Regions from separate parts of the Mucilaginibacter sp. 5C4 genome, predicted to be linked through region 2. Evidence: riboswitches for the same ligand, from Rfam matches in the RefSeq annotation. Region 2 holds a riboswitch; the other holds the start of a gene.
What was found. Region 2 has a riboswitch for cobalamin ahead of metE (5-methyltetrahydropteroyltriglutamate--homocysteine S-methyltransferase). Riboswitches for the same ligand answer to the same signal wherever they lie in the genome.
Positions count from the first base shown of each region.

Region 1: another riboswitch for cobalamin. It lies ahead of RHM67_RS12840 (TonB-dependent receptor plug domain-containing protein); the one in region 2 lies ahead of metE (5-methyltetrahydropteroyltriglutamate--homocysteine S-methyltransferase).

Region 1 is NZ_CP133775.1:2,721,413-2,727,419, reverse strand. It holds gene thrS (threonine--tRNA ligase) at 1-726, shown strand, start outside; gene infC (translation initiation factor IF-3) at 728-1,294, shown strand; gene rpmI (50S ribosomal protein L35) at 1,383-1,583, shown strand; gene rplT (50S ribosomal protein L20) at 1,660-2,004, shown strand; gene RHM67_RS12845 (SRPBCC family protein) at 2,237-3,016, opposite strand; cobalamin riboswitch at 3,128-3,335, shown strand; gene RHM67_RS12840 (TonB-dependent receptor plug domain-containing protein) at 3,440-5,473, shown strand; gene RHM67_RS12835 (DUF5074 domain-containing protein) at 5,483-6,007, shown strand, end outside.
Region 2 is NZ_CP133775.1:2,497,114-2,503,120, forward strand. It holds gene RHM67_RS11725 (DEAD/DEAH box helicase) at 1-914, opposite strand, end outside; gene RHM67_RS11730 (acyl-CoA thioesterase) at 940-1,326, opposite strand; gene metE (5-methyltetrahydropteroyltriglutamate--homocysteine S-methyltransferase) at 1,468-3,792, opposite strand; cobalamin riboswitch at 3,967-4,163, opposite strand; gene RHM67_RS11740 (nucleotidyltransferase) at 4,221-4,700, opposite strand; gene RHM67_RS11745 (hypothetical protein) at 4,704-4,868, opposite strand; gene RHM67_RS11750 (hypothetical protein) at 4,918-5,079, opposite strand; gene RHM67_RS11755 (BLUF domain-containing protein) at 5,232-5,654, shown strand.

The DNA of each region.
Region 1 (6,007 bases), 220 kb from region 2:
AAAAAGGTTATTGACTTGGTACTTTATGTATTTGCTGCCCTGGGTTTTGATAGTTATACCGCACAGGTATCGCTACGCGACTCTAACAACAAAACCAAATATATTGGCACTGATGAGAATTGGGCTTTAGCTGAAAGCGCTATCATCGAAGCTGCTGCTGAGAAAAACCTGACCACCGTAGTAGAATACGGCGAAGCGGCCTTTTATGGCCCTAAGCTGGATTTTATGGTGAAGGACGCCCTTGGCCGTAAATGGCAGTTAGGAACTATCCAGGTAGATTACAATCTGCCGGAGCGTTTTGAGCTGGAATATACAGGTAGCGATAACCAAAAACACCGCCCGGTAATGATCCACCGTGCACCGTTTGGCTCGTTGGAACGTTTTGTTGCCGTATTAATTGAGCATTGTGCCGGTAATTTCCCGCTTTGGTTGTCGCCAGAGCAATTTATTATCCTGCCCATATCTGAAAAATATGAAGAATATGCAAAAAAACTTTCAGATGAGTTAAAAGATTCCGATATTTGCGGGCTGATTGACTTTAGAGACGAGAAAATCGGGCGTAAAATACGTGACGCTGAAGTTAAAAAGATCCCCTATATGCTTATTGTAGGCGAAAAAGAGGCAACCGAAGGGTTGGTTTCTGTCCGCAAACACGGCACAGGCGATTTGGGTAGCATGAGCATTGAGAATTTTAAACAACAAATAATTAAAGAAATAACAGTATAACTTGGCTTTAAACAAACCTTTCAACAGAGGACCAAGGCTTCCATTTAAGAAAAAAGAAGCCGAACATAATATCAACCAGTTTATTAGGGCACAAGAAGTGCGCCTTGTAGGTGACAACGTTGAGCAGGGTATATTCTCGTTAAGAGATGCACTTGCCATCGCTCAGGAACAAGAACTTGACCTGGTTGAGATATCTCCAAACGCAGTACCTCCCGTTTGTAAAGTAACCGATTATAATAAATTCGTTTACGAGCAAAAGAAGAAACTAAAAGAGATAAAAAGCAATGCCAAGCAAACCGTTATTAAAGAGATCCGTTTCGGGCCGAATACTGATGACCATGACTTTGAATTTAAATTAAAGCATGCGCAAAAGTTTTTGGAAGCCGGCGAAAAAGTAAGGGCTTACGTACACTTTAAAGGCCGTGCAATTGTATATAAAGAACAAGGCGAGATACTATTGCTGCGTTTTGCACAGGCATTAGAAGATTTAGGTAAAGTAGAGCAATTACCAAAGCTGGAAGGTAAACGTATGTTTTTAACGGTTGCTTCAAAAGCGCAGAAAAAGTAATAATTAAGGCAGGTGCGTTGGTATGCAGCTGCAATTAAAATAAAACGTTGAGATAACGTAAATCATCTAAAAACAAATAAATAGAGTTATGCCAAAAATGAAAACCAATTCCAGTGCAAAAAAGCGCTTTAGGCTTACTGGAACCGGTAAAATTGCCAGAAAAAACGCATTCAAAAGCCACATCTTAACAAAGATGTCGACTAAACGTAAGCGTAACCTTAGTCACACCAGCTTGGTATCTAAAGCTGACTTAGGCAACGTAAAACGTATGCTTTGCATAGGCAAGTAATCAAACAAATTTTTTAACCAGGTATTAGAGTACAGAAGCTCCTGAAAAGGACACTCACTACCAAAAACAACACAACATGCCACGTTCAGTTAACGCAGTCGCGTCGAGAAGACGCCGGAAAAGGATCATGAACCTCGCCAAAGGTTATTGGGGTTCAAGAAGCAAGGTTTACACCGTTGCTAAAAACACAGTAGAAAAAGGTTTACAGTATGCATACCGTGACCGTAAGACCAAAAAACGCGAGTTTAGGGCTTTATGGATCCAACGTATCAACGCAGGTGCACGCCAGCACGGCATTTCTTACTCTCAATTAATAGGTAAGTTAGCCGCTAAAGAAATTGGTTTAAACCGTAAGGTATTAGCTGATTTAGCGATGAATCACCCTGATGCTTTCAAAGCGATCATTGACGCTGTAAAATAATCAGCGCATATTTATAAGAAAAGGCTTTCTGTTTATTCAGAAAGCCTTTTTTGTTTATAACATTGTCATCTTGAACTTGTCGAAAGATTGTACAATTCGCTAATGGTTCGACTGGCTCACCATGACAAGCGTCTCTTACAACACCGAACTCTCGGCACCCGGTGTTTGCCTGCTATCAATAGGCTCAATATGTGAACGGAAGCGGGAGGTATCATCTCCGAGCGAACTATCTTCAACAATTTTTTTCTTCAATTACAATTGCTATGGGTTCTGCATAGTAGTTATCATTTACCTGTGATGTATATGAAGCGATGCCGCCATCAATATCCATATACTGTTTAAAGTTGCGTACATCCTTATCGACCATGTTTTTAAATACAGGGTTTAAGATATGGGCGATGCCACCTCCAAAACCACCGGCAGGCGGGCGGTAGCTGATGATGATATCTACCAAGGTGCCGCTGCCATTAAGGCTATCCTGGAAACGTACTTTACCAGCGTTATCGATTAATGACCCGGGTATTGAACTCCAGCCGATGCTGTAACCCGGCTCATCACGAACGATCTCGCCATCCCAGCTTACTTTGGCTGTGCCGATAGGTAGTTTTAACACCCAATGTGAGCGTTTATTATCTATGACCTCCACACTCTCGAGGTGTTTCATGAAAAGGGGCAGGTTATCCAGCTTGCGCCAAAAGTCATAAACTTCCTGGCGTGGTTTATCAATATGGTATGATGAACGGATATTTATGTTTACCGGCTTGGTATTGTTACGGCCCATGCGCGAGTATAGTTCGCAATGGCCGGTAAGCCCGCGGTTAAGAAGGTAGCCACCAGCGCCAAGCTTGATAATGCTGGCGAAAGGGCTTTTGAATAATCCTCTAAAACCGGATAATGCTAGTTTAATACCACTTGCGATAGAAATGGTGCGCTCGGCGGTAGAAAGGTTTAAACTTGGTTCCTGGCTTTCCGCCGGGCCACGGTATCTATTTTGCAATGCTAATGATGTCATGGTATGTTGCGTTTGTATTTATTAAACACCTTAAATTACAGCGGGTTTTCGTTAATTGAAATTAATTTAACCGGCGCTGATAATTGCATTTGCCGTTAGCATTTCTAATGCTACATTTGCAGCGCTTTAGGTTCCTGCCACGAAGCAAATTCACAGCAGGATTAAAAGGGAATACAGTGTAAATCTGTAACTGTCCCGCAGCTGTAAGCTCCGTTAACCAATGTCCGTTCAAAATTGCCACTGTGCCGAGTATTTCGGGATGGGAAGGCAGGGCAAAGGGGAGCAAGTCAGAATACCTGCCTCAGCATTATATTATTCATAGCTTTCGGGGATTGAAGCTTGGGTGTGAATGCTCTTCATAAGGCGGTGTATTTCCATTCTTGTATTTTCCATTTTTGTACGCTATGATGTTTTAACATCAGCATGAGGCACGGTTACGATAGTATTTTCAGGTTAGCAAAACCCCCATTTATAAGCAAGACGTTTTGTATTGCGGGCGTTTTCCTATTAACTTCAACTGTTGTTTTCGCGCAGCGCGATACTACAAAACATCTCAAAGAGGTACCGATAAAGGCATCGACTGCACTCAGGCTACAAACGTTAACACCCGCTCAACAAATCACCCAAAAAGATTTTGCACATTACAGTGCTTTTAATGTGGCCGATGCCGTGCGCAATTTTGCAGGCGTTAACATTAAAGATTACGGCGGCATTGGTGGATTAAAAACCATATCGGTACGGAGCCTGGGCACAAACCATACCGCTGTGTTATACGACGGTGTGCAGCTGAATGATGCCCAAAGCGGACAAATAGATCTGAGTAAATTCAACCTCAATAATGTTCAGGAGATCACCCTGTATAATGGCCAACCCGGTGACCTGTTGCAATCAGCACGGTCTTTCGCGTCTGCAAGCGTGTTGAGCATTAAAACTATCCGCCCAACTTTGACGGCCAAAAAAATATACCAGATCCAGGTGGGGGCAAAGGGGGGGAGTTTTGGGTTGATCAATCCTTACCTCCAATGGCAACAGCGGGCTAATAATAACTGGCAATTTGTTATAAACGGCAATTATATAAAAGCCAACGGCCGGTATAAATATGAGGTAGATAACGATGGTTCTGACACGGTATCTACCCGGCATCACGGCGATGTGGAATCAATACAAACAGATGCCGCGCTGTACTATAATAAAAATGATAGTAGTAAATTTAATATTCACCTTAATTACTACAACGCTAAACGTGGATTGCCGGGGGCGGTAGTATCTTATACCGAAGGACATGGGCAGCACCTGAATAATGACGATGTATTTGTACAAACAGGATACGAACGCCTATTTAAAAACGGACTTTCGCTATTACTTAACAGCAAACTCTCCCAACTAAAAACCCGTTACCTCGATTCGCCTTACAATAACATCCAGGGATTTGTTCTTGAAAATTACAAACAACGCGAAGCTTATCAATCGGTAGCCCTCTCATATCATTTAACCAATAATTGGGATATCTCCTACGCTATCGATGCATCCTATACTAAAGTAGATGCTGATATTGATAAGTACGCTTACCCTGCAAGGTTTACGCTTTTAAACGTTATTGCCAGTAGCCTAAAACTGGGTAAGTGGCAACTACAGGGAAATCTGCTGCAAACCAATATTCACGAAACAGTGCAAAAGGGTACGGCCTTTCAGCAAAAGTCGGTTTTGTCGCCAACACTGATGGCAACGGTGCAGCCTTTCTCCAATCCGAATCTTAAAATACGGGCATTTTACAAAAACGTTTTCCGCGCGCCAACTTTAGATGAGTTGTATTATTATGCGTTTGTAGAGCGGGTTATAAAACCCGAATTTGTATATCAGTATGATTTGGGAGCCACATATTCTAAAAACGTAGATGGCATATTTGAATACATAGCTATTACTGCCGATGCTTATTACAACTATGTTAAGAACAAGATCCTGGCTGTCCCAAACAGCAACCCGGCAATATTCTCGTTCAGTAATTTGGGTAAAGTTGATATTAAGGGAATCGATCTTGGTTTTAAAACACAAACCAAACAGCATAATGGCTGGAGCGCTTCGCTCAATACCAATTACACTTATCAGCAGGCTATTGATGTTAGCGACCCTACAAGTTCCAAATACCTGGAGCAGATCCCATATACGCCAAAGCATACGCTTGCAATAAACGCCGGGGTAAATTATAAAGATGCAGGGGTTTACTTTAACCATATCATGTCATCGGGCAGGTATTATACGGGCAACAATTTGCCGGAATACCTCGTGCCCGGTTATTCAGTAACAGATGCATCGGCTATTTATAAATTCATTAGCGGTAAAATGCCTTTGCAAACCTCGTTCGAGGTAAATAATCTTTTTAATACAAATTATGCTATCATCAGGAGTTACCCCATGCCGGGCCGCTCTTATCGTTTATCTATTCAAATAACAATTTAATATATCATCATGAAACAATTTCAACTCAAAACATTAATGATTGCCGCGGCATTAGCATCTGTATTGTCGGCTTGTAATAAAGACAAGATCACACAAACACCAGAACTGCCTGCCTCAGAACAGCGCGCAGGCATTTATATAGTGAACCAGGGCAATATCACTCACAACAACAGTTCGCTTAGCTTTTATAACTACACTACCAAAACTGCCACCGCCGATATTTTTACAGCAGCTAACGGTCGCGGACTTGGTGATACCGGGCAGGATGCTAAAATTTACGGCTCTAAAATGTACATCACTGTGAATTACTCGAGTACATTAGAAATTGTAAACGCTAAAACCGCAAAATCTATCAAGCAAATAAAAATGGTTGATGGCGCTACCGACCGCCAGCCGCGCTACGTAGTGTTTAACAAGAACAAAGCTTTTATATCTTCTTACGACGGTACGGTAGCTGTGTTAGATACCGCTACGTTAAATATCGAAAAATACATCAAAGTAGGCCGCAACCCCGAGCAGATGGTTATTTCTAAT
Region 2 (6,007 bases):
TCGTTATGTGGCAGTTGGTAATGTACCACGTGCTCAATTTCGGGGATATCTAATCCTCGCGAAGCAAGGTCTGTAGTAATTAAAATATGGTGACTGCCGTTCCTGAATTTTAGCAGGGCACGTTCGCGGTCGTCTTGCTCCATACCACCATGAAAAATATCGTGCGGCAAGCCCATATCATAAAGCAGGTCGCTGATGCGGTCTACGGCTTCGCGGTGGTTACAAAATACCAGGGTTGGTTTATCGCTGATCTTACAGATCAAAGCAAAAAGAGCGTCCAACCTGTCGGCCGGTTCGCTGATGACTACTTTCTGTTTAAGATCGGGTGTAGAGGCGGCATTGGTCAGGTAATCCAGCTTTGCAGGGCGGTTGATGCCCGTGAAAGACGGGATCTCGTCCATCTGCGTAGCCGACGTAAGGATCCGTTTTTTGATGTTCGGCAATTGCTTGATGATGTACGACATATCTACCTGGAAACCAAACTCCAAAGCTTTGTCAAATTCATCAAGTATTAAGGTGGTGATGGTGCTGGTATCAAATGTTTCGCGGCGGATGTGGTGGGCTATGCGGCCCGGCGTGCCTACAATAACCGCGGGCGGCTGCGACAGGCTGTTCAGCTCTATCTTAAGCGGGTGGCCGCCATAAAAACAGTTTACTTTAAACCCGCTACCCATATTGCGGAAAACCTGCTCAATCTGGAGCGCCAGTTCTCGCGATGGCACCATAATCATCACCTGTACGGTTTTGATCCCGGGATCTAATAAACCAAGCAAAGGCAGCAAAAACCCCAATGTTTTACCAGACCCGGTAGGCGAAAGCAGTATTACGTCGACTTTTTTAGCGGCGGCAATGGCAGCCTCCTGCATGGGGTTAAGGGCATTTATCTTGAGGTTTGTGAGCGCTTGCTGTATCATAAGCCGCAAAGATACGCTAAACCCGCTACTTAATTATCCTTACGGGTTTCTTGTGTTCATCTATCGCCACAAAGGTAAAGCTGCCGTGTATGGCAAGGTCGCGGCCTTCGGCATACATTTGTTCCACGTAAATCTCTACATCTACCTTTAAACTGGTATTGCCCACGTGGCTTACGCGGCCAATAAGTTCTACAATGGTACCTGCGGGGATGGGTTTCTTAAAATCTATCTTATCGCTGCTTACGGTAACCATTACCTGGCGACTAAAACGGGTGGCGGTGATAAAGGCCACCTCATCCATCATGTGCATGGCGGTACCGCCAAACAGGGTATCGTAATGGTTAGTGGTATTAGGGAAAACGGCTTTAAAAATGCGGGTTTCTGATGCTTGTATTCTTTCGTCTAAGGTCATATCGAGGCAAATATAAATTTATTAATTTCCGTTTGCGTGGGGGCTATGCAACGCAGGGTCCACTATCGAGAGACCCTGCGAGGACATTAAAGCCTTATCCAAACCCTCTCCGGGAGAGAGGGCTTAAGGTTGGTATGTTGTTTAAATAGTTACGGGCTCTGCAACGGTAGCGCGCATTTCTTTTGCGGCGGCTACCATTTCTATCAGCGCCTTTTTGGTTTCGTCCCAGCCGCGGGTTTTGAGGCCGCAATCGGGGTTTACCCAAAGCTGCGCATCGGGGATAACCGCCCTTGCTTTTTTGAGCAGGTGGGTCATTTCATCCCGGTTTGGCACACGTGGCGAGTGGATGTCATACACACCCGGGCCAATCTCGTTAGGATATTTAAAATCGGCAAATACGTCCAGCAGTTCCATTTGCGAACGTGATGTTTCTATGGTGATCACATCCGCATCCATATCGGCAATATTCTGGATAATATCGTTAAACTCCGAATAACACATGTGCGTGTGGATCTGTGTATCGTCCTGCACACCGCTTGCCGATATCCGAAACGCTTTAACCGCCCAATCCAAATAGGCAGCCCAATCTGCTATCCGCAAAGGTAAACCTTCGCGGATAGCAGGCTCATCAATCTGGATAATTTTTATGCCGGCCATTTCCAGGTCGCAAACTTCATCACGAATAGCCAGGGCTATTTGTGTGCAGGTTGCCGACCGTGGCTGATCGTTCCGCACAAACGACCATTGCAGGATGGTAACCGGCCCGGTCAACATCCCCTTCATCCACTTATTGGTTAATGATTGCGCATAACCCGACCACTTAACTGTCATGGGCCTTGGGCGCGATACATCGCCATAAATAATAGGGGGCTTCACACAGCGGCTGCCGTAGCTTTGCACCCAACCGTTTTGGGTAAAGGTAAAGCCCTGTAATTGCTCGCCGAAATACTCTACCATATCATTACGTTCAAACTCGCCATGCACCAAAACATCAATGTCGATATCTTCCTGCCATTTAACGGCTTTCTCGGTTTCTTCGGCAATGTGCAGGTCGTATTGTGTTTGAGTGATAGCGCCTTTCTTCAATTGGGCACGCCAGCTGCGCACCTCTGCCGTTTGCGGGAACGAGCCGATAGTGGTGGTGGTGTACAAGGGCAGGTTTAACAGCTCCTGCTGTTTTTGCTTACGCGATGCAAAAGCACTTAACCGCTGCGCATCACTTTCAGTTATCTTGGCAACACGTTCTTTTACAGAATTGTTATGAATTAATCCTGAAGTTTTACGCAAGGCGTTATCATGCTGATTTTCGACCAGTTTGTATTGGGTGCTTACACCGGGGGTATCTGATGCCAGGCTTTTCAGCAAAGCAATTTCCGTTACCTTTTGGCGGGCAAAGGCAAGCCATTGTTTGATCTCGGGGGTGAGTTTTTCCGGATTGTGCTCGTTCCTCAGATCAACAGGCGAGTGGATCAACGAACATGATGGTGCTATCCAAACGCGATCATCGCCAAGCTTTTCTTTTGCTTTTTGGATGATGGCGAGCGAGGCTTCAAAATTGTTCTTCCAGATGTTGCGGCCATCCACCACACCTAACGACAATATAGTTTTGGCAGGTAACAACTCCAACACTTCATCCAACTGCTGCGGCGCACGTACCAAATCGATATGTAGGGCATCAACAGGGAGGGAAGCGGCCAATTCGGCATTGCTGCCCAATTTTTCGAAGTAGGTGGCTAATACAAACTTTAATCGCGGGAAATCTTTACGTAACTGTTTGTAAGCATCTCGGTAAGCCTGCTGTTCTTTTTCCGTCAGATCAAGCGACAGGAACGGTTCGTCAAACTGGATCCACTCAGCACCTAAGTCCAGTAGTTTGGTAAGTATTTCGGTGTAAACCGGTAACAGGTTTTTCAGCAGGTCTATCTTTTCAAAACCGGCTTCTTTTTCTTTACCCAACAGCAGGTAAGTAACCGGGCCGATCAGCACTGGTTTGGTGATAATACCTAGCTGCTTTGCCTCGTAAAACTCGTTGGTGATTTTGGTAGAGAATAACCTGAATTGCTGGTTCTTATAAAACTCGGGAACAATGTAATGGTAGTTGGTATCAAACCATTTGGTCATTTCCATGGCTACTACATCCAGTTCGTCTTTTTGATAGCCGCGGGCCATAGCAAAGTACAGGTCAAGTTCTTCTTTGCCTTGTTTTAGGATCACCTCGTTGTAACGTTTTGGGATTGCGCCAAACATCAGGGAATGATCCAGCACGTGGTCGTAATACGAAAAATCGTTTGAGGGGATAAGGTCTATCCCGGCTTCTTTTTGCATCAGCCAGTTTTCGTGGCGGATGGTTTTACCTACGGTAAGCACATTTTTGTGCCCCGTTTTGCCTGCCCAGTAACCCTCGCAGACCTTTTTTAATTCGCGTTGGCCACCAATACGCGGGTAGCCTAAATTTTGCGTCAGCATTGCTTTAATTGATTAAATGAATAAATCGGTTAAAAGCCCTTTTAGCTAATCTTCGCAATGCGTTTGTTGGGATGGATTGGTGGAAAAGTATGGATACAGCACTCCCTTGCATAAAAAATACAGGTTGTAACAAAAACTATATCAAACACACGACCATTGCCCCATACCGCGAAAGCATTGTCAATTCGGTATGGCAGGTCTCCTGACTTGTAACATTTTTGCCGCCCTTCCCGACTGTTTTTGGACAATCAGTGGGCATATATTCTGGCAAAAACCTTTTTGTGTTACTTACAGTTGCGCGACAGTTAGTGATTTGCACACTATTCCCTATTAATCTACAATTAAGTAAAACCTATACCGGTTGATGAAGGAAAGTAAAGAACTTACATCGGCTCAAATGTAAGTAATAAGGATGAGGAAAAGGAGGATTAGCTGTCTTCTCTTAATTTTCTGATCTCCTGGAGAGCGTCAACGTCAATCTGATCTTTAGGGCGGTTTATAATTTTCTTGTTTTCGATAAGCTGATTAATATGCAAGAATGGGACGCTTATACCGTCAATATCCGCAACAGAAGCCATTGATAAACATTCGTCAAAAGTGTAACCTTCAAGGCCTTTCATATTAGTCATAATATCCAGGTTCATGCCGTTATTCAACCTAAATTCTGTCCACCCGGCTATAAATTGCATATGTGCTATCATCGGGTAATCGCCCATGTTGTTGTTAATAAATGCCTTTCGTAAATTGTCCCTGTTTTCAGGTATATCTTTTAACCAAATATCTACATCGCCTGTAAAACGCTGAAAGCCATGTAAGTTTATAGCATAACCGCCAACCATAATGTATTGCACATCATTTTGTTGTAGCGCCTTCCATAAATTTAGAATATCCTCATCAAAAACATCCACGGGCTATTTGCTGATAAAAGGTTTATGAGTTATTACAGCCTTGTTCATGGTTTGCTGTATTTTATATAGGCGTGTGCACATCTCAAAACGCTCTTTGTAAGTTCGTTTTAAACCCTCTTTAAGATGCTCTATCAGGGCATGATCTACGGCCGGTTCCTTTTTATCCATAACGTTAACTTACCTCAAATTTAGCTAAAAAGGGATTAGCAAGCAATAACTATTCCGTATGAAAAACCTTTTGCATATCGCTCCATATCTTCCCTATGGCGGCAGCGTAGGGAAGATATGGAGTTGTGTTGGATCGGTGCGTTTCCATCATTTTTTGGGTGTTTGGATCAGCCGCCATTTTCTGCATATCGGCGTTAAAGTCATCTCCCACATATTCAAAATAGCTGAACAGGTAAGGCTATACGACAAAGATTAGAACTTTTTATTTGCTTAATATTTGAATTGTACGCAGTTTTGTGATATAACATAGCGCAATGCACTATATACAATATGCAAACTGTACATTGCGGCAACCACATCATAATGAAAAATATAGTTTACGTTAGCACCGCTGTCAACCTGATGCACGAAAATCAATTGTTTGACATTTTGCACAATTCGAGGTTACATAACCAAGCCTTAAATATTTCGGGGGTATTACTTTATTCAGAGGGGACATTTATACAGGTTTTAGAGGGGAAGGATGGCATGATAAACGCACTGTACGCAAGGATAAAAGCCGATCAGCGACATAAGGATATTATAACCTTAATTGACGAACCCATAACCGAAAAGAGTTTTGCCCAATGGCTGATGGGTTTTGCCATAACCGATAAAGAAAAAACCGAAAAATTGGTTGGCTATTTAAGATCAGTTAAAGAATTGGATATTAACAGCGGTAACAGCGCCGCCATCGCTGCTATCAAAACCTTTATCGAAACTAATGAGCTTGAAGTGAAGTATTAACATTATTAATAAAGGAATGGGGCTGCTTGAAAAGCGGCCCTTTTTTCATTTGATCCGTATTGCTATTTATTAAACATTGATATTGTGGCCAACTTACTTGTAAGCCATCATTTCTATGTTAAATATTGGCAGCTAAAATTTATATTTTTCAAAAAGTAATTTATAATTACACCATAAATATTTAGTAAACAGCCGATAAATCATGAAATACCCGCTATTCATCCTGCTAATGTGTGTTTTTTGCCGTTTAAATGCGCAAAACTCAACCTTGATTACGCTGGAGGATAAAAAAATGGACGCTTATCTTATCGCCCGTAAACCGGCAATACTAACAATTCAACTTAAAAACCTAC